DNA from 3 places in the Trichococcus shcherbakoviae genome. Region 2 is predicted to be linked to each of the others. Evidence: a T-box and tRNA genes for the amino acid it is inferred to sense, from the RefSeq annotation. Region 2 holds a T-box; the other regions hold tRNA genes.
The links. A T-box is a leader RNA that pairs with one kind of tRNA and senses whether it is charged. The one in region 2 lies ahead of tyrS (tyrosine--tRNA ligase), so its partner is inferred to be a tRNA-Tyr.
Positions count from the first base shown of each region.

Region 1: it has a tRNA-Tyr gene. The T-box ahead of tyrS (tyrosine--tRNA ligase) is inferred to sense a tRNA for this amino acid. The anticodon was not compared.
Region 3: it has a tRNA-Tyr gene. The T-box ahead of tyrS (tyrosine--tRNA ligase) is inferred to sense a tRNA for this amino acid. The anticodon was not compared.

Region 1 covers NZ_OY762653.1:1,390,305-1,397,113, reverse strand. Annotated here, with positions in the region: rRNA gene ACKPBX_RS06645 (23S ribosomal RNA) at 1-1,943, shown strand, start outside; rRNA gene rrf (5S ribosomal RNA) at 2,036-2,151, shown strand; tRNA gene ACKPBX_RS06635 (tRNA-Asn) at 2,174-2,247, shown strand; tRNA gene ACKPBX_RS06630 (tRNA-Lys) at 2,262-2,334, shown strand; tRNA gene ACKPBX_RS06625 (tRNA-Leu) at 2,338-2,419, shown strand; tRNA gene ACKPBX_RS06620 (tRNA-Thr) at 2,431-2,506, shown strand; tRNA gene ACKPBX_RS06615 (tRNA-Gly) at 2,510-2,581, shown strand; tRNA gene ACKPBX_RS06610 (tRNA-Leu) at 2,629-2,714, shown strand; tRNA gene ACKPBX_RS06605 (tRNA-Arg) at 2,720-2,793, shown strand; tRNA gene ACKPBX_RS06600 (tRNA-Pro) at 2,813-2,886, shown strand; tRNA gene ACKPBX_RS06595 (tRNA-Ala) at 2,902-2,974, shown strand; tRNA gene ACKPBX_RS06590 (tRNA-Met) at 2,986-3,059, shown strand; tRNA gene ACKPBX_RS06585 (tRNA-Ile) at 3,074-3,147, shown strand; tRNA gene ACKPBX_RS06580 (tRNA-Ser) at 3,168-3,257, shown strand; tRNA gene ACKPBX_RS06575 (tRNA-Met) at 3,358-3,430, shown strand; tRNA gene ACKPBX_RS06570 (tRNA-Asp) at 3,451-3,526, shown strand; tRNA gene ACKPBX_RS06565 (tRNA-Gly) at 3,528-3,598, shown strand; tRNA gene ACKPBX_RS06560 (tRNA-Ile) at 3,610-3,683, shown strand; tRNA gene ACKPBX_RS06555 (tRNA-Ser) at 3,720-3,807, shown strand; tRNA gene ACKPBX_RS06550 (tRNA-Glu) at 3,835-3,906, shown strand; tRNA gene ACKPBX_RS06545 (tRNA-Val) at 3,923-3,995, shown strand; tRNA gene ACKPBX_RS06540 (tRNA-Glu) at 4,021-4,092, shown strand; tRNA gene ACKPBX_RS06535 (tRNA-Glu) at 4,194-4,265, shown strand; tRNA gene ACKPBX_RS06530 (tRNA-Glu) at 4,367-4,438, shown strand; tRNA gene ACKPBX_RS06525 (tRNA-Val) at 4,455-4,527, shown strand; tRNA gene ACKPBX_RS06520 (tRNA-Asp) at 4,530-4,602, shown strand; tRNA gene ACKPBX_RS06515 (tRNA-Phe) at 4,773-4,845, shown strand; tRNA gene ACKPBX_RS06510 (tRNA-Tyr) at 4,859-4,939, shown strand; tRNA gene ACKPBX_RS06505 (tRNA-Trp) at 4,963-5,033, shown strand; tRNA gene ACKPBX_RS06500 (tRNA-His) at 5,052-5,124, shown strand; tRNA gene ACKPBX_RS06495 (tRNA-Gln) at 5,132-5,203, shown strand; tRNA gene ACKPBX_RS06490 (tRNA-Cys) at 5,226-5,296, shown strand; tRNA gene ACKPBX_RS06485 (tRNA-Leu) at 5,336-5,419, shown strand; gene ACKPBX_RS06480 (helix-turn-helix domain-containing protein) at 5,471-6,604, opposite strand; gene ACKPBX_RS06475 (glycoside hydrolase family 43 protein) at 6,789-6,809, shown strand, end outside.
Region 2 covers NZ_OY762653.1:990,950-997,758, reverse strand. Annotated here, with positions in the region: gene ACKPBX_RS04615 (NAD(P)H-dependent oxidoreductase) at 1-482, shown strand, start outside; gene ACKPBX_RS04610 (hypothetical protein) at 503-685, shown strand; gene ACKPBX_RS04605 (GNAT family N-acetyltransferase) at 745-1,284, opposite strand; gene tyrS (tyrosine--tRNA ligase) at 1,286-2,548, opposite strand; T-box leader at 2,619-2,833, opposite strand; gene ACKPBX_RS04595 (C40 family peptidase) at 3,153-4,481, shown strand; gene ACKPBX_RS04590 (MerR family transcriptional regulator) at 4,600-5,367, shown strand; gene ACKPBX_RS04585 (RNA-guided endonuclease InsQ/TnpB family protein) at 5,644-6,741, shown strand.
Region 3 covers NZ_OY762653.1:2,528,815-2,535,623, forward strand. Annotated here, with positions in the region: rRNA gene ACKPBX_RS11935 (16S ribosomal RNA) at 1-1,153, shown strand, start outside; rRNA gene ACKPBX_RS11940 (23S ribosomal RNA) at 1,364-4,277, shown strand; rRNA gene rrf (5S ribosomal RNA) at 4,370-4,485, shown strand; tRNA gene ACKPBX_RS11950 (tRNA-Asn) at 4,496-4,569, shown strand; tRNA gene ACKPBX_RS11955 (tRNA-Ser) at 4,622-4,710, shown strand; tRNA gene ACKPBX_RS11960 (tRNA-Glu) at 4,735-4,806, shown strand; tRNA gene ACKPBX_RS11965 (tRNA-Val) at 4,824-4,896, shown strand; tRNA gene ACKPBX_RS11970 (tRNA-Asp) at 4,899-4,971, shown strand; tRNA gene ACKPBX_RS11975 (tRNA-Phe) at 4,990-5,062, shown strand; tRNA gene ACKPBX_RS11980 (tRNA-Tyr) at 5,076-5,156, shown strand; tRNA gene ACKPBX_RS11985 (tRNA-Trp) at 5,190-5,260, shown strand; tRNA gene ACKPBX_RS11990 (tRNA-His) at 5,281-5,353, shown strand; tRNA gene ACKPBX_RS11995 (tRNA-Gln) at 5,362-5,433, shown strand; tRNA gene ACKPBX_RS12000 (tRNA-Cys) at 5,457-5,527, shown strand; tRNA gene ACKPBX_RS12005 (tRNA-Leu) at 5,566-5,649, shown strand; gene ACKPBX_RS12010 (GNAT family N-acetyltransferase) at 5,769-6,257, shown strand; gene ACKPBX_RS12015 (MerR family transcriptional regulator) at 6,361-6,738, shown strand.

The DNA of each region.
Region 1 (6,809 bases), 400 kb from region 2:
GATCCGGGAGTCAGACTGCGAGTGATAAGATCCGTAGTCAAAAGGGAAACAGCCCAGACCACCAGCTAAGGTCCCAAAGTATCTGTTAAGTGGAAAAGGATGTGGGGTTGCACAGACAACTAGGATGTTGGCTCAGAAGCAGCCATCATTTAAAGAGTGCGTAATAGCTCACTAGTCGAGTGACCCTGCGCCGAAAATTTACCGGGGCTAAACAGATCACCGAAGCTGTGGATGGAACCTTCGGGTTCCGTGGTAGGAGAGCGTTCTAAGGGCATCGAAGCCAGATCGTGAGGACTGGTGGAGCGCTTAGAAGTGAGAATGCCGGTATGAGTAGCGCAAGACGGGTGAGAATCCCGTCCACCGAATAACTAAGGTTTCCTGGGGAAGGCTCGTCCTCCCAGGGTTAGTCGGGACCTAAGCTGAGGCCGATAGGCGTAGGCGATGGACAACAGGTTGATATTCCTGTACCAGTTGCTTTTGTTTGAGCGATGGAGGGACGCAGGAGGCTAAGGAATGCACACGATCGGAAATGTGTGTCCAAGCAACAAGTCTGAGAACGAGTGAAATGCTTTTTCTCTCAAGGACAAGTTGTGATGGGGAGCGAAATTTAGTAGCGAAGTTCCTGATGTCACACTGCCAAGAAAAGCTTCTAGTGAGAAAGTAACTGCCCGTACCGCAAACCGACACAGGTAGTTGAGGAGAGAATCCTAAGGTGTGCGAGAGAACTCTCGTTAAGGAACTCGGCAAAATGACCCCGTAACTTCGGGAGAAGGGGTGCTGACCGCAAGGTCAGCCGCAGTGAATAGGCCCAAGCGACTGTTTATCAAAAACACAGGTCTCTGCAAAATCGAAAGATGACGTATAGGGGCTGACGCCTGCCCGGTGCTGGAAGGTTAAGAGGAGAGGTTAGCGCAAGCGAAGCTTTGAATTGAAGCCCCAGTAAACGGCGGCCGTAACTATAACGGTCCTAAGGTAGCGAAATTCCTTGTCGGGTAAGTTCCGACCCGCACGAAAGGCGTAACGATTTGGGCACTGTCTCAACGAGAGACTCGGTGAAATTATAGTACCAGTGAAGATGCTGGTTACCCGCGACAGGACGGAAAGACCCCATGGAGCTTTACTGCAGTTTGATATTGCGTGTTTGTATCACATGTACAGGATAGGTAGGAGCCAATGATACCGGGACGCCAGTCTCGGAGGAGGCAACGGTGGGATACTACCCTTGTGATATGACCACTCTAACCCGCTGCTCTTAGCGAGCAGGGAGACAGTGTCAGACGGGCAGTTTGACTGGGGCGGTCGCCTCCAAAAATGTAACGGAGGCGCCCAAAGGTTCCCTCAGAATGGTTGGAAATCATTCGTAGAGTGTAAAGGCAGAAGGGAGCTTGACTGCGAGACCTACAAGTCGAGCAGGGACGAAAGTCGGGCTTAGTGATCCGGTGGTTCCGCATGGAAGGGCCATCGCTCAACGGATAAAAGCTACCCTGGGGATAACAGGCTTATCTCCCCCAAGAGTTCACATCGACGGGGAGGTTTGGCACCTCGATGTCGGCTCATCGCATCCTGGGGCTGTAGTCGGTCCCAAGGGTTGGGCTGTTCGCCCATTAAAGCGGTACGCGAGCTGGGTTCAGAACGTCGTGAGACAGTTCGGTCCCTATCCGTCGCGGGCGTTGGAAATTTGAGAGGAGCTGTCCTTAGTACGAGAGGACCGGGATGGACACACCGCTGGTGTACCAGTTGTTCTGCCAAGAGCATCGCTGGGTAGCTATGTGTGGACGGGATAAACGCTGAAAGCATCTAAGCGTGAAGCCCCCCTCAAGATGAGATTTCCCATCACTTTAAGTGAGTAAGACCCCTGAGAGATGATCAGGTAGATAGGTTGGGAGTGGAAGTACAGCGATGTATGGAGCGGACCAATACTAATCGGTCGAGGACTTAACCAATTTTTAAAAAGAAGAAAACTCAAGCGGTGTTTTCGGGTTCCCTTTAATTTTGTAGATTCAGTTTTGAGAGAACAACGTTCTCTTGAAAAATGTGCGGTGACGATGGCAAGAAGGTCACACCTGTTCCCATCTCGAACACAGAAGTTAAGCTTCTTAGCGCCGATTGTAGTGAAGGGTTTCCCTTTGTGAGAGTAGGACGTTGCCGCGCTTTTTTTTGTATACAGAATTATTCCGCAATAGCTCAGTTGGTAGTAGCGCATGACTGTTAATCATGATGTCGTAGGTTCGAGTCCTACTTGCGGAGTTTTTTCTTAAGATGAGTTATTAGCTCAGTTGGTAGAGCATCTGACTTTTAATCAGAGGGTCGCAGGTTCGAGCCCTGCATAACTCATTTGCGGGTGTGGCGGAATTGGCAGACGCACTAGATTTAGGATCTAGCGCCGCAAGGCGTGGGGGTTCAAGTCCCTTCACCCGCATAATTTAATACGCCGGCTTAGCTCAGTTGGTAGAGCATCTGATTTGTAATCAGAGGGTCGAGGGTTCGAATCCTTTAGCCGGCACCATTCGCGGAAGTAGTTCAGTGGTAGAACATCACCTTGCCAAGGTGGGGGTCGCGGGTTCGAACCCCGTCTTCCGCTTTCATAAGGACTATGCCAGACCTTATGATTGCAACAAACAGTAACATGCCGGGGTGGCGGAACTGGCAGACGCACAGGACTTAAAATCCTGCGGTGAGTGATCACCGTATCGGTTCGATTCCGATTCTCGGCATTTAGGCACCCATAGCTCAATTGGATAGAGTACTTGACTACGAATCAAGCGGTTACAGGTTCGACTCCTGTTGGGTGCATTTTTTAATATTTTTCAAACGGGAAGTAGCTCAGCTTGGTAGAGCACTTGGTTTGGGACCAAGGGGTCGCAGGTTCGAATCCTGTCTTCCCGATTTAAAAATCTTCACGGGGCCTTAGCTCAGCTGGGAGAGCGCCTGCCTTGCACGCAGGAGGTCAGCGGTTCGATCCCGCTAGGCTCCATTTTTCATTTTGGCGGTGTAGCTCAGATGGCTAGAGCATCCGGTTCATACCCGGAAGGTCATGGGTTCGACCCCCTTCGCCGCTATTATACCTTGCTTCGGACCTTTAGCTCAGTTGGTTAGAGCAGACGGCTCATAACCGTCCGGTCGCAGGTTCGAGTCCTGCAAGGTCCATGAAAAACTTATCAGCTTATGGAGGATTACCCAAGTCCGGCTGAAGGGAACGGTCTTGAAAACCGTCAGGCGTGTAAAAGCGCGCAAGGGTTCGAATCCCTTATCCTCCTTTAGTGGCCTCAGGCCATTGTATTGTCATGGCTGTTGGCGCTTTAGCGACATTACAGACATGAAACACTTGAGCGTAAGCTCACAGTGTTTCCTTATTATCGCGGGGTGGAGCAGTTGGCAGCTCGCCGGGCTCATAACCCGGAGGTCACAGGTTCAAGTCCTGTCCCCGCAATTGTTTTCTTTTTAACGCATGGTTCCGTGGTGTAGGGGTCAACATGCCTGCCTGTCACGCAGGAGATCGCGGGTTCAAATCCCGTCGGAGCCGCCATGCGGGTGTAGTTTAGTGGTAAAACCCCAGCCTTCCAAGCTGATGTCGGGAGTTCGATTCTCCTCACCCGCTTTTTTTAAGAAGGGCCTATAGCTCAGCTGGTTAGAGCGCACGCCTGATAAGCGTGAGGTCGATGGTTCGAGTCCATTTAGGCCCATTGATAAAGCATACAGATAGTGGAGTTCTCTTTTAAGGGGAAGTACTCAAGTGGCTGAAGAGGCGCCCCTGCTAAGGGTGTAGGTCGTTAACGCGGCGCGAGGGTTCAAATCCCTCCTTCTCCGTAGCTTTATCGCAAAGAATAAAAGCATGGTCCGTTGGTCAAGCGGTTAAGACACCGCCCTTTCACGGCGGTAACACGGGTTCGATTCCCGTACGGATCATTATTTCCAGTATTATGGAGGTTTAGCTCAGCTGGGAGAGCGTCTGCCTTACAAGCAGAATGTCGGCGGTTCGATCCCGTCAACCTCCATTGCATTATTTATTTTCAATCTTATGGTCCGTTGGTCAAGCGGTTAAGACACCGCCCTTTCACGGCGGTAACACGGGTTCGATTCCCGTACGGATCATCATCCTAACTGTTGCGGCGCTAGCTGTTTAACTGACAGGATACCAATGGACGTCAGTTCCAATCAATCAATCTCCATCTTAACAATATTTTCAACCTTACGGTCCGTTGGTCAAGCGGTTAAGACACCGCCCTTTCACGGCGGTAACACGGGTTCGATTCCCGTACGGATCATCATCCTAACTGTTGCGGCGCTAGCTGCTTAGCGGACAGGATATGAATGGAGCTCAGCTCCATCCAATCAATCTTCATCTTAATAATATTTTCAACCTTATGGTCCGTTGGTCAAGCGGTTAAGACACCGCCCTTTCACGGCGGTAACACGGGTTCGATTCCCGTACGGATCATTGTTTCCAGCATTATGGAGGTTTAGCTCAGCTGGGAGAGCGTCTGCCTTACAAGCAGAATGTCGGCGGTTCGATCCCGTCAACCTCCATTGGTTCCGTGGTGTAGGGGTCAACATGCCTGCCTGTCACGCAGGAGATCGCGGGTTCAAATCCCGTCGGAGCCGTTTTACTTTCTGAAAAGTGTGCTATACTTCTTACAAGATGTCTAGCTTCACGGGTTAGCCCTTCGGAATTTAGATAAATCGTACCTATTGTGATCTACGATGCTCATACGGAACGATTTCCTAAAATTCTTTCAGGCTGAATGAACCCGTTCCGCTTTTCTTAATATTTTGGTCTGATAGCTCAGTTGGTAGAGCACTTGATTGAAGCTCAAGGTGTCGGCGGTTCGAATCCGTCTCGGACCATTTTTTATATGATGGAGGGATAGCGAAGTGGCTAAACGCGGCGGACTGTAAATCCGCTCTTTCGGGTTCGGCAGTTCGAATCTGCCTCCCTCCATTTTTTAAAAGCTTACTCTGAATAGGGGTATAGTTTAAAGGTAGAACAACGGTCTCCAAAACCGTCGGTGTGGGTTCAAGTCCTACTACCCCTGTATCAACATTATATTATGGCGATTGTGGCGAAGTGGTTAACGCACCGGTTTGTGGATCCGGCATTCGTGGGTTCAATTCCCATCAGTCGCCCTCTTATTGGGCTATCGCCAAGCGGTAAGGCAACAGACTTTGACTCTGTCATTCGTTGGTTCGAATCCAGCTAGCCCAGTTTTTTTAAATAGTAACACCTCGGCGGTATAGCCAAGTGGTAAGGCACAGGTCTGCAAAACCTCTATCACCGGTTCAAATCCGGTTACCGCCTTTCCATGAGTAAGATGGAAAATTGCATTCTTCATATCATGCCGGCGTGGCGGAATTGGCAGACGCGCTGGACTCAAAATCCAGTGCCCGCAAGGGCGTGCCGGTTCGACCCCGGCCGCCGGTATATTTGATACATCAACGTTTTCGGACGTTTGATGTATCTTTTTTTTGTACTTTAATGAGAGTAATCATCATTTTCAAAATTTGATTGTATTTTTTTTCGGTATTGTATGGGTGAAAGATTAAATTCATCTTTGAAACAGCGAGAGAAATGGTCAGTAGAGTTGTATCCGACGGATTCGCTAATTTCTGATATTTTTTTCTCAGAATACTTCAGTAATAGCACTGCATTATCCACTTTATACTTGTTTACAATTTCATTATAGGAAGATCCCGTCAATCTTTTTATCTGTTTGCCTAAGTATGCCGCATCATAGTTGAATTTTTCAGCTAGAAATTGCAACGATACCGATTGGTAGTTATTTTTAATGTATGCCAATATGGGGGTGATTTGCGATGAAATCGTGTTTGTTGGTTTGAAGTACAAATAGGTATTGCTAAAATTTCGTAACACTTCATTCAAAAATATATTGATGTAGCTGCAGCAAACGGCATTTGCATTCGGTTCATTGGAGTGGGATTCAATAAAAATATTCTTGATGATCTCGCAAAATTTCTCACTAGGAGGAACTATAAACAGCAAGTAATTTTTATTGGAAGTGTATAAACTATTGTGAAAGAATTGAGACAGTAGGCTATCATAACGTAAGATATCAAAAAATGAAGTGTGGAATGTACTTTTTTTGATTACTATACAGATTATGATACTTTGATCATCTGCTTCTATAGTGTGGTTTGTTTCGGGAGCAATGATACACAGTTCGCCTTCACTCATTGTTCTGGTTTCTCCGACACATTCAAATTTCATACTACCTTTTAAAACATAGTTTATTTCGAAATAATTATGACTATGAGTGTGAGCTGCTTCATTATAAAAATGAAGCAATATTTTTGCATCCCTGTCAGAGAAAATGAAGTAGTCCTCAGATACATTTGTTGTCAATCTTTTTGGATCACGGATGATCGGCGAGATATCAATAGTGTTTTCTGAAAAAATATGCACTAACTGCTCGCTATCGGATACGTCCCAACTAGAAAAATCTGGTGTAAACGGAATTGTAGATGTTTTATTTGCCATATATATAGATTGAATTGCTTTAACAACTTCCGTATTCTTTTCAAACTCTAAAAAATACTCAGTCAAATAATCTTGAACAAAACAATAAGGTGTGTAAATACTTTTCTTCACCGCAGATCACTCATTTCTTAACTTCTGTAACGAATAATGACTAATTTTGTCGGATTATCCTCTAAAATAAACATTATCACATGAGTTGAATGCGATTACAATATAAGTATATCGATTGATTGTATATGGAGCATCAAAGATGAATTTTATCGGATACTTAAATCTGTATGAAGGAAGGCCACACATGAAAACTGAAGAGATTATC
Region 2 (6,809 bases):
AGCAATGGCAGGATGTCGTGCTGACTGAAGGTTTCGCTTATGGAGCTGAAGGCAGCAGGCTGTCGGGGAAAGAATTCGGTCTCGTTCTGGCCCTGGGTGTGAATGAACGCGAATACCAAGCGGGGGGCAGGGAAGGATTCACGATTTCGGAACTGACCCGGCCGTTTCAGGCGATGGCAAGGAAATGCGGCATGGTGTACTTGCCGACGAACGTCGTTTCGAAATTCGATTATCTGAGCGTCAGCAAGAAGAAAGAATTGCTGATCAGCTATCAGCAATATTTGTCCAAAGAAAACGATGCCAGTCTGACGGCAACGGAAAATTGGTTCAAACTCCAGCTACAGTCGCTCGGGAAAGCGGGACTTTCCGAAGCGGATCAGCAACTGGTGGAGCATCTGCTTGCCGTTTTGAAGGACAACCGCGAGCACTTGAATGATCTGGCGTGGACGTTGGCACAGATGGAAGGCAATCAGCTTGGGTAAAGGTAAAGCGGGGGACGACAATGGAAACTGAAAATTGGGTGCAGGAACAGCTGGATCATTTAGTGGAAGCGAGCAAGGATTACCGGCAAAAAGCACTCTTCCAAGAAACGAAAAAACTCTTCCAAGAACAGCATCAACGGATGGAACAGATGGAAGGCGAACTGGACGGGCGGATGTGGAGCCCGAAAGAGTGGTCGAATTAGAAAATGGAAAAAATAGAGGGCAGCTGAGCATTTGCTTGGCTGTCCTCTATTTAGGTTGTTTATTGTTCCGGTTTGAGCGGATATTGGTAGACGTAGTCGTCCATCACGAAGCCGCCTCCGATGGGGGAGACGATGGATTCCGTTCGCACAAAACCGTATTTTTCGTAGAATGCGATCGAACCTTCGTTGTATTTGTTGACGGTAAGCTCAAGGACTTTTTTCTGTTCCTTGCTAGCCAAATCGACCATTTTTTGCATAATTTGATAGGCATAGCCTTTTCCGCGGGCTTCCTGCAGCAGATAAAGCTTGCTGATGAACAGTTTGTCGTCCTGCAACTGGATAGCCAGATACCCGGCGGATTGGCCCTCGCTTTTGATGAGGAAATAATCCAATTTGCCTGTTTCGATATCCTCTTCCAAGTTCGCTCTGGATTGGATATTCTCCAACATATAGGTCACTTGGTCCGGACCGAGGATCGGCAGATAGTACTCATGCCAGATGATGTCGGCCAAACGGGAAAGTTCATTGATCTGCTCCATGCTTTCGACCGGCTCCAACCGGAGTGCGGCTTCGCGCGAAAATAGTTGCGGGGTTGTCATATCAAGCCACCAACTTTACCAAGAAATATTTCTTTTTGCCTCGGCGCACGAGGATAAAGCGGCCTTCGAAAGAATTTTCGGCAGTGATGATGAATTCCAGATCCGTGACTTTATCGCCGTTGATGGAGATGGCGCCGTTTTGGATATCTTCGCGTGACTGGCGGCGTGACGGTTCGATGCCGAGATCGACCAGCCAAGTGACTAATTCCTGCTCTTTCAGGTCGGACTCGAAAGTAGGCATATTTTTGAATCCTTCAGCGATTTCATCGGCGGTCAATTCCTTCACTTCACCGGTAAACAGGGCTTCGGTGATCTTTAGAGCGTCCGCCAGAGCTTGTTCGCTGTGGACGAAGCGTGTCATTTCGGATGCCAAAACTTTTTGAGCTTCGCGTTTGTGCGGCTCTGTTTCCACTTTTTCAGTCAGGGCATCGATCTCTTCCTTCGAAAGGAAAGTGAAATACTTCAGGTATTTGATGACATCGCGGTCGTCCTGGTTCACCCAGAATTGGTAGAACTCGTAAGGCGTTGTTTTTTTCGGGTCCAACCAGACAGCACCGCCGGCAGTTTTGCCGAATTTCGTGCCGTCCGCCTTCAACATCAAAGGAATCGTCAAACCGAAAGCTTTTGCTTCCGCGCCTTCTTTTTTACGGATCAGGTCCAAACCGGCAGTGATGTTGCCCCATTGATCTTGGCCGCCGATCTGAAGGTTGACGCCCTCATTCTGGAATAGGTGCAGGAAGTCCATGGACTGGAGAATTTGGTAAGTGAATTCCGTGAAGGAAATGCCGGTGTCCAGACGGCTGGCTACGATATCTTTCGCCAACATCGTATTGATGTTGAAGTTCTTGCCGAAGTCGCGCAGGAAATCCAACAGTGTCAAATCTTTCGTCCAGTCGTAATTGTTGACGAGGCGGATGTCAGCCGAACTGTCCGATAGAAACAGTTTCTTCATTTGAGAGGTCAAAGCATTTGCATTCTCGACGACTTGATCCATCGATTGCAGAACCCTTTCTTCGCTCTTTCCGCTTGGATCGCCTATCGATCCGGTCGCGCCGCCGATCAGGATAACGGGCTTGTGTCCTGCCAATTGGAATCTCTTCAATACTATGAAGGGAATCAGATGTCCGATATGCAGGCTGTCGCCGGTAGGGTCAACGCCGCAATACAGGCCAATCTGCTCATCCTCCGTTAATTTGCGCAAACCTGCCGCGTCCGTTTGTTGATTGATGGCGCCGCGCCATTCTAATTCGTCTATGATATTCATGTGCTTCATTCCTCTTCTCGTAAATTTATATGCAAAAAAATCCCTGTCCAGACAAGAAAATTCTTGTTTGAACAGGGACGATTGTTATCGTGGTACCACCCAGCTTGCAGAATCATCCTGAATCGGAAAGACTTTGCCACTCTGACATGTATCGTATGCCGGCCGCTTATACGCATAAGAAAGCTCCAAAGTGTAATTCGAATCCAGGCTTGCATCAGCTTCCACCAACCGCTGACTCTCTATAGGACAAAATCCCGATTCTACTGTCTTTTTCATCGCTTTTTCTTTTATTGTTTAATTGCCGTAAGTATAGCGCAGTAAAACTTCGGATGTCAACAGTGACAACGAAAAAAGTAATGCTACAGGAATGTTACAAAGTCGGAAGGTGCATGAAATATTACTGATGGCGCGGATTTGGACACATTAGGAGAGTCATTTTACAGAAATGTTACAGTTAGGATACAACTTGACGAAACCGGGTTAAACGAAAAAAAACTATGTTATGATTCATTATGTTGATGAATCTTAAGAAAAACTATAAAAAGTTAAAAGATATATAAGAATTATAACTAACGACAATCGAATGTAAGTGGAGGAATTAGACTTGAAGAAGAAATTAGTGGCTATCGCATTAGCAGGTACGATCCTTGCAACAAGTATAGTAACGCCTTTTACAGCTCAAGCAGATGAAATCTTAACAAAAATCCAACAGCAAGAAACTAAAATTTCTGATTTGGACAGCAAACAAAACACAGCAGCAGAAAACTTGTCTGCAATCACTGCAGAAGTTGATGCAGCCGAACAAAGAGCAGAGACTCTATTGGCAAACCGCGTAAAGACACAAGATGAGATTGTTGCTTTACAAGAAGATATTGCCGAATTGCAAGTTGTCATCGCGCAACGCGAAGAACAACTGGATGAGCAAGCAAGATCTGTTCAAGTGAACGGTTCAAACGAAAACTACTTGAACTTTATCGTAGCATCGGAATCTTTCACAGATTTAGTATCCCGCATTGATGTTGTATCAAAAATGGTTTCAGCCAATAAAGAATTGGTAGAACAGCAAGTTGCGGATCAAAAAGCTGTTGAGGACAAGAAAAATAAAACTGAAGATAACTTAAATGAAATCAATGCAATGGCCATGGAGTTGGAACAACTTAAAGGCGATCTGCAAGTGAAGAGAATCGAACAAGAGAGCGCAGTTGCCGCTTTGGCTGCTGAAAAAGCAACAGCTGAGTCCGACCGCGAAATGTTCTTGGCGCAAAAAGAAGAGGCTGACCAACGCGCTGCCGCAGAGGCTGCTTCCATTGCTGCCGCTGAAGCTGCTGCAGCAACTGTAGCTGCAACAATCGCACAAGCAAGTTCAGAAGAATCTTCTGCCGCTGCATCATCTGTTGACATTGCATCAAGCACAGTAGCAAGTTCCGAGACAGCAGCTCCTGCTCAAACAGTTGCAGCTGCACCAGTTGTTGAGAGTGCACCAGTTGTGTCTGCTCCTGTAGCGGCTGCACCAGCTGCACCAGTCGTGAACACACCCGTTGTGGCTGCACCAGTCGTGACACCGGCGTTATCAGCACCAACAGGCGATGTTGTTTCCATTGCTGCGAAATACATCGGCGTTCCTTATGTATGGGGCGGAAAAACACCATCAGGCTTTGACTGCTCAGGCTTCACGTCTTATGTCTTCAGAGAAGCATACGGCATCGAAATCGGTGGCTACACAGTTCCTCAAGAAAACTCAGGTACGCAGATCGCTGTATCAGCCGCACAAGCGGGAGATTTGATTTTCTGGGGTTCAAGAGGCGCGACTTATCACGTAGCTATCTACGTAGGCGGCGGACAATACATCCACGCTCCAGCACCAGGCCAAACAGTTACTTATTCTTCTTACAACCTTTCCGGCGCATCATTTGCCGTACGTGTTGCAAGATAATCTAAAATTCACGACAGTCCTCCGGGGCTGTCTTTTTTTGATTTTTGCGTTTATGAAGGGAAATTGTTGACCTTGACGCAGCGTCAAGGTGTAAGATGAAATCATCGGAGGGGATAGGATGGAATATACGATCCAAAAATTGAGCCGGTTGGCCGGCGTCAGCACGAGGACGCTGCGTTTCTATGATGAAATCGGCCTGCTGAAGCCCAAACGCACCAGTTCCTCCGGCTACCGCATCTACGGTGAAGCAGAGGTGGACAGGCTGCAGCAGATCCTGTTCTTCAAGAAATTGTCCTTTTCGCTTGAAGAGATCAAAGCAGCGATGGATGATCCGGCATATGACGCGGAACGTTCGTTGGTCGCGCACAAACAGGCTTTGTTGGAAAAAAAGGCAGAAATCGAATTGCTGATCCAAACGGTCGATGCTACGCTGGAAGAAAAAAGAGGAGGCAGAAAGATGAGCGACAAAGAGAAATTTGAAGGCTTGAAGAAGGAGCTGCTCGACGAGAACGAAACCCGCTACGGACAGGAAATCCGCGAAAAATACGGCGAAAAGACCGTTGCGGCATCAAACAAAAAATTCGCAGGAATGAGCGCAGCGGATTTTGATGCGATGCAGGAAATGGCTGCGCGCTTACAGGCGATGCTGACGGAAGCGATGGCTACGGGGGATGCCGGCGGAGAAGCCGCCTTGGCTGTTGCTGCGTTGCATAAACAGTGGCTGAGCTATACTTGGCCGAGCTACTCTCCGGAAGCGCATCGTGGACTGGCCCAGATGTATGTCGACGACGAAAGATTCACGGCATACTACGACAAAGCATCAGGCAAAGGAGCCGCCGCCTTTTTGCGGGATGCGATCCACAACTATACTGAAAAAGCTGAATGACGCTGGTGAGGCCGGGAGCTGAACGTTGCTTTCGGTTTTTTTTTGCGTGGATCCGGAGGTGCAGGCGTTGGCAGGAGGTTACCGCTTGTTTCGAATTTCGCGCCCCAACCCTTGACTTTTGTGGTAGAATGGTACGGTAAGTTGCGTACATTCGCAAAGAACTTAGAATTCAGGGAGGCTTTAAACAGTCAATAAAAATCTCCTCAAATGCATTCAAATCTTTTATTTTTGATTCCATTTCCTCTATACTTTGCGTATAGAAAGGGATGATGCGAGATGATGCTGACTAAGAAGGTCCGTTTGATTGTGACAGACGAAACTTCCAAACTCTACCAAGCAGCCGGCGTTGCCCGCTGGGCGTACAACTACACGATCCGGATGCAGGAAATGAACCATCGCTTCGGTGGGACATTAATCAGCGACAATGAACTGCGGAAGCACATCACCAAGATGAAGAAGCGCAAGAAATATGCCTGGCTGAACGACGTGTCCAACAATGTCGTCAAACAAGCGGTCAAGGATGCCTGCAAAGCCTACAAAGCCTTCTTCAATGGGCAAACTCAGCATCCCCGATTTAAGACCAAACGCCGGTCCACACCGAGTTTCTACAATGACTGCGTCAAGCTGAAAGTGAAAGGCAACCGCGTCCTGTTGGAAAAAATCGGTTGGGTCAAAACCAACGAACCGTTGCCCGTGGATTGCAAATACTACAACCCGCGCATCAAGTTCGACGGCAAATATTGGTATCTGACGGTCGGCGTCGAGGTGACCCCGAAAATCGTCGAAGTAGACGATCGGGTTGTAGGGGTGGATGTAGGCATCAAGGAGTTGGCTGTCACCTCCGATGGTGTTTTCTACAACAACATCAACAAAACAGCCTCCGTGAGGAAAGCGGAGAAACGCCTCAAGAGATTGCAACGGCGTGCAAGCAGAAAATACAAGAAAGGAACGCCTAAATCTAAGCATCTCCTAAAACTAGAAGGTGAAATCCGAAAGCAACACAGACGCTTAGCCAACATTAGAACCAATCATGTCCATCAAGCAACAGCGGAGATCGTGAAATCCAAACCCTCCCGCATTGTGATGGAAACGCTGAACATCAGCGGCATGATGAAGAACAAGCATTTGGCTAAGGCAATCGCAAATCAGAAACTCTATTTCTTCAAACAATGCCTGCAATACAAATGCGAACTAAATGGCATTGTCTTTGTGGAAGCGGACCAGTGGTTTCCAAGTTCCAAGTTGTGCAACAAGTGCGGAACGCTCAAAAAGGACCTGAAACGTAGCGACAGGGTCTACCACTGCACCTGCGGCCATCATTGCGATAGGGATCTGAACGCAAGCTACAATCTGAGGGATTACCAAGCAGTCTAACGGTACCTCGGATATGTACGACTCGTTGCATCGGAATTTACGCCCTCGGAGTGTTACATAAACAAGAG
Region 3 (6,809 bases), 1.4 Mb from region 2:
GGAGCAACGCCGCGTGAGTGAAGAAGGTTTTCGGATCGTAAAACTCTGTTGTCAGAGAAGAACAAGTTGGAGAGTAACTGCTCCAGCCTTGACGGTATCTGACCAGAAAGCCACGGCTAACTACGTGCCAGCAGCCGCGGTAATACGTAGGTGGCAAGCGTTGTCCGGATTTATTGGGCGTAAAGCGAGCGCAGGCGGTTCCTTAAGTCTGATGTGAAAGCCCACGGCTCAACCGTGGAAGGTCATTGGAAACTGGGGAACTTGAGTGCAGAAGAGGAGAGTGGAATTCCATGTGTAGCGGTGAAATGCGTAGATATATGGAGGAACACCAGTGGCGAAGGCGACTCTCTGGTCTGTAACTGACGCTGAGGCTCGAAAGCGTGGGGAGCAAACAGGATTAGATACCCTGGTAGTCCACGCCGTAAACGATGAGTGCTAAGTGTTGGAGGGTTTCCACCCTTCAGTGCTGCAGCTAACGCATTAAGCACTCCGCCTGGGGAGTACGGCCGCAAGGCTGAAACTCAAAGGAATTGACGGGGACCCGCACAAGCGGTGGAGCATGTGGTTTAATTCGAAGCAACGCGAAGAACCTTACCAGGTCTTGACATCCTTTGACAATCCTAGAGATAGGACTTTCCCTTCGGGGACAAAGTGACAGGTGGTGCATGGTTGTCGTCAGCTCGTGTCGTGAGATGTTGGGTTAAGTCCCGCAACGAGCGCAACCCCTATTGTTAGTTGCCAGCATTCAGTTGGGCACTCTAATGAGACTGCCGGTGACAAACCGGAGGAAGGTGGGGATGACGTCAAATCATCATGCCCCTTATGACCTGGGCTACACACGTGCTACAATGGATGGTACAACGAGCAGCAAGACCGCGAGGTCAAGCGAATCTCTTAAAGCCATTCTCAGTTCGGATTGCAGGCTGCAACTCGCCTGCATGAAGCCGGAATCGCTAGTAATCGCGGATCAGCACGCCGCGGTGAATACGTTCCCGGGTCTTGTACACACCGCCCGTCACACCACGAGAGTTTGTAACACCCGAAGTCGGTGAGGTAACCTTTTTGGAGCCAGCCGCCTAAGGTGGGACAGATGATTGGGGTGAAGTCGTAACAAGGTAGCCGTATCGGAAGGTGCGGCTGGATCACCTCCTTTCTAAGGAATATAATGGAATCCTTGCTTGGTTCAATCATTCTTTGTTCAGTTTTGAGAGATCAATCTCTCAAGCAAGAAAATTTGTTCTTTGAAAACTGAATACTACAAAAATAAAGTAAGAAACCTAAACATTTTACCGCGTTTTAAGTTAACTTAAATGAGTTTTTAACGAAATAAGTTAGCAAGCCAGCAATGGCGAGCTTAACCATAGGTTAAGTGAATAAGGGCGCACGGTGGATGCCTAGGCACTAGGAGCCGATGAAGGACGGGACTAACACCGATATGCTCCGGGGAGCTGTAAGTAAGCTTTGATCCGGAGATTTCCGAATGGGGCAACCCAATATCTTTGATAGGATATTACGTTACACTGAATACATAGGTGTATCGAGGAACACGCAGGGAACTGAAACATCTCATTACCTGCAGGAAGAGAAAGAAAATTCGATTCCCTTAGTAGCGGCGAGCGAAACGGGAAAAGCCCAAACCAAAGAGCTTGCTCTTTGGGGTTGTAGGACTGGGACATGAGACTGCAATGGATAGCAGAAGCCAACTGGAAAGTTGCGCAACATAGGGTAATAGCCCCGTATGCGAAATCCAAATCAGCTCTACCAGTATCCTGAGTACGGCGGAACACGAGAAATTCCGTCGGAATCCGGGAGGACCATCTCCCAAGGCTAAATACTCCCTAGTGACCGATAGTGAACCAGTACCGTGAGGGAAAGGTGAAAAGCACCCCGGAAGGGGAGTGAAACAGTACCTGAAACCGTGTGCCTACAAGTAGTCAAAGCCCGTTAATGGGTGATGGCGTACCTTTTGTAGAATGGACCGGCGAGTTACGATTTCATGCGAGGTTAAGTTGAAAAGACGGAGCCGCAGCGAAAGCGAGTCTGAATAGGGCGAATAAGTATGAGGTCGTAGACCCGAAACCAAGTGACCTACCCATGTCCAGGTTGAAGGTGCGGTAATACGCACTGGAGGACCGAACCCACGCACGTTGAAAAGTGCGGGGATGAGGTGTGGGTAGCGGAGAAATTCCAATCGAACTTGGAGATAGCTGGTTCTCTCCGAAATAGCTTTAGGGCTAGCCTCGGATATGCGAATCATGGAGGTAGAGCACTGTTTGGACTAGGGGCCCTTCTCGGGTTACCGAATTCAGATAAACTCCGAATGCCATTGATTTAGATCCGGGAGTCAGACTGCGAGTGATAAGATCCGTAGTCAAAAGGGAAACAGCCCAGACCACCAGCTAAGGTCCCAAAGTATCTGTTAAGTGGAAAAGGATGTGGGGTTGCACAGACAACTAGGATGTTGGCTCAGAAGCAGCCATCATTTAAAGAGTGCGTAATAGCTCACTAGTCGAGTGACCCTGCGCCGAAAATTTACCGGGGCTAAACAGATCACCGAAGCTGTGGATGGAACCTTCGGGTTCCGTGGTAGGAGAGCGTTCTAAGGGCATCGAAGCCAGATCGTGAGGACTGGTGGAGCGCTTAGAAGTGAGAATGCCGGTATGAGTAGCGCAAGACGGGTGAGAATCCCGTCCACCGAATAACTAAGGTTTCCTGGGGAAGGCTCGTCCTCCCAGGGTTAGTCGGGACCTAAGCTGAGGCCGATAGGCGTAGGCGATGGACAACAGGTTGATATTCCTGTACCAGTTGCTTTTGTTTGAGCGATGGAGGGACGCAGGAGGCTAAGGAATGCACACGATCGGAAATGTGTGTCCAAGCAACAAGTCTGAGAACGAGTGAAATGCTTTTTCTCTCAAGGACAAGTTGTGATGGGGAGCGAAATTTAGTAGCGAAGTTCCTGATGTCACACTGCCAAGAAAAGCTTCTAGTGAGAAAGTAACTGCCCGTACCGCAAACCGACACAGGTAGTTGAGGAGAGAATCCTAAGGTGTGCGAGAGAACTCTCGTTAAGGAACTCGGCAAAATGACCCCGTAACTTCGGGAGAAGGGGTGCTGACCGCAAGGTCAGCCGCAGTGAATAGGCCCAAGCGACTGTTTATCAAAAACACAGGTCTCTGCAAAATCGAAAGATGACGTATAGGGGCTGACGCCTGCCCGGTGCTGGAAGGTTAAGAGGAGAGGTTAGCGCAAGCGAAGCTTTGAATTGAAGCCCCAGTAAACGGCGGCCGTAACTATAACGGTCCTAAGGTAGCGAAATTCCTTGTCGGGTAAGTTCCGACCCGCACGAAAGGCGTAACGATTTGGGCACTGTCTCAACGAGAGACTCGGTGAAATTATAGTACCAGTGAAGATGCTGGTTACCCGCGACAGGACGGAAAGACCCCATGGAGCTTTACTGCAGTTTGATATTGCGTGTTTGTATCACATGTACAGGATAGGTAGGAGCCAATGATACCGGGACGCCAGTCTCGGAGGAGGCAACGGTGGGATACTACCCTTGTGATATGACCACTCTAACCCGCTGCTCTTAGCGAGCAGGGAGACAGTGTCAGACGGGCAGTTTGACTGGGGCGGTCGCCTCCAAAAATGTAACGGAGGCGCCCAAAGGTTCCCTCAGAATGGTTGGAAATCATTCGTAGAGTGTAAAGGCAGAAGGGAGCTTGACTGCGAGACCTACAAGTCGAGCAGGGACGAAAGTCGGGCTTAGTGATCCGGTGGTTCCGCATGGAAGGGCCATCGCTCAACGGATAAAAGCTACCCTGGGGATAACAGGCTTATCTCCCCCAAGAGTTCACATCGACGGGGAGGTTTGGCACCTCGATGTCGGCTCATCGCATCCTGGGGCTGTAGTCGGTCCCAAGGGTTGGGCTGTTCGCCCATTAAAGCGGTACGCGAGCTGGGTTCAGAACGTCGTGAGACAGTTCGGTCCCTATCCGTCGCGGGCGTTGGAAATTTGAGAGGAGCTGTCCTTAGTACGAGAGGACCGGGATGGACACACCGCTGGTGTACCAGTTGTTCTGCCAAGAGCATCGCTGGGTAGCTATGTGTGGACGGGATAAACGCTGAAAGCATCTAAGCGTGAAGCCCCCCTCAAGATGAGATTTCCCATCACTTTAAGTGAGTAAGACCCCTGAGAGATGATCAGGTAGATAGGTTGGGAGTGGAAGTACAGCGATGTATGGAGCGGACCAATACTAATCGGTCGAGGACTTAACCAATTTTTAAAAAGAAGAAAACTCAAGCGGTGTTTTCGGGTTCCCTTTAATTTTGTAGATTCAGTTTTGAGAGAACAACGTTCTCTTGAAAAATGTGCGGTGACGATGGCAAGAAGGTCACACCTGTTCCCATCTCGAACACAGAAGTTAAGCTTCTTAGCGCCGATTGTAGTGAAGGGTTTCCCTTTGTGAGAGTAGGACGTTGCCGCGCTTTTTGTTTTTCCGCAATAGCTCAGTTGGTAGTAGCGCATGACTGTTAATCATGATGTCGTAGGTTCGAGTCCTACTTGCGGAGTTTTTCGGTTTAGTCTCATGCATTTGATATGAATAAGATTTTATCGGAACTTGGAGAGTTGTCCGAGCGGCCGAAGGAGCACGATTGGAAATCGTGTAGGCGGGTTAAACTGTCTCAAGGGTTCGAATCCCTTACTCTCCGTATTCCCAGTATAATAAATATCTTGGTCCGTTGGTCAAGCGGTTAAGACACCGCCCTTTCACGGCGGTAACACGGGTTCGATTCCCGTACGGATCATTTATTACCAGCATTATGGAGGTTTAGCTCAGCTGGGAGAGCGTCTGCCTTACAAGCAGAATGTCGGCGGTTCGATCCCGTCAACCTCCATTGGTTCCGTGGTGTAGGGGTCAACATGCCTGCCTGTCACGCAGGAGATCGCGGGTTCAAATCCCGTCGGAGCCGTTTTTTAAATTTTATTTTGGTCTGATAGCTCAGTTGGTAGAGCACTTGATTGAAGCTCAAGGTGTCGGCGGTTCGAATCCGTCTCGGACCATTTTTTATATGTTGGAGGGATAGCGAAGTGGCTAAACGCGGCGGACTGTAAATCCGCTCTTTCGGGTTCGGCAGTTCGAATCTGCCTCCCTCCATTTTTTTTGGATTAAATTTCAAATTTGTTCCATAGGGGTATAGTTTAAAGGTAGAACTACGGTCTCCAAAACCGTCAGTGTGGGTTCAAGTCCTACTACCCCTGTTTTTTAAATTAATATCATGGCGATCGTGGCGAAGTGGTTAACGCACCGGTTTGTGGATCCGGCACTCGTGGGTTCAATTCCCATCGGTCGCCCTCTTTATTGGGCTATCGCCAAGCGGTAAGGCAACAGACTTTGACTCTGTCATTCGTTGGTTCGAATCCAGCTAGCCCAGTTTTTTTCAAATAGCAACATCTCGGCGGTATAGCCAAGTGGTAAGGCACAGGTCTGCAAAACCTCTATCACCGGTTCAAATCCGGTTACCGCCTTTCCGATAGGTGATCTATCGTAATTAATTTATTATCATGCCGGCGTGGCGGAATTGGCAGACGCGCTGGACTCAAAATCCAGTGCCCGCAAGGGCGTGCCGGTTCGACCCCGGCCGCCGGTATCAGACAAATAAACCTGTAACGATGATTTCATCGTTGCAGGCTTATTTTTTTTGCATAGCGAATCGTAGTTTGGGTTATAATATAACCAGTGAATTTACATGCGAAAGTGGGTAGGGTGATGGATATCGTTGTCAGAAAATATAGCGAAAATGATTTGGGGGAAATGACCAAAATTTGGAATCATGTCGTCATGGAAGGTCAGTATTTTCCACAAGAAAACGGCTTATCATTGGAGGAAGCGGCAGCCTTTTTCGCGGAACAGTCTTTTACCGGCGTGGCGGAAGAAGATGGCGCGATAGTTGGTTTGTATATTCTTCATCCCAACAATATAGGACGTTGCGGTCACATTGCGAATGCCTCTTACGCTGTTAAAGCTGATCAAAGAGGGAAGCGCATTGGCGAAAATCTTGTGGTGCATTCGTTGGAGATGGCTAAAGCGGCTGGATTCCGTATCATGCAGTTCAATGCTGTAGTCGCCAACAATAAGGGTGCGATCAGCCTTTATAAAAAGCTGGGCTTCAAAGAGTTGGGGACCATTCCGGGTGGCTTTAAAATGGATGACGACACTTTTATGGACATCATTCCGTTTTATTTGGAATTGACCTGAGTGGAAATCGCGCAAGTGGATATGGAATACCCAGACAGACTTCTGTTGGCGCTACTCTTTTCCATTTGTTGTATACTGTATTCGAGAGAAAGGGTGATAGCATATGAATATCTCTGAAGCTGCAAAAATTTCCGGGCTCACAGCTGCAACACTGCGTTATTATGAAAGTGAGGGCCTGATCCCGCCAGTTACCCGCAAAAATGGCGGTGTACGGGATTACCAAAAGGACGATCTTGGTTGGATTGATTTTATTAAATGCATGCGCAGTGCCGGGATGTCGGTCGAGTCGCTGATTGAATATACGACCTTGTTCAGAAATGGGGAGCAGTCCGATGAAGCGCGCAAAAATATTTTGATCAGGGAAAGAGATCAACTGATTGCCAAACAGAAGGAAATCAGTGAAACGATCGAGAGGCTGAACGGAAAAATCAAAAGCTTCGAAGGCACGCTGCGGGATTCTGAAGAGACCCTGGCCCATTGAGGTGATTTTTGTTCCGACTGAAGATCCGGTAACCGAACAGAATGATTTTCGATAAAACAAAAACCATCCAA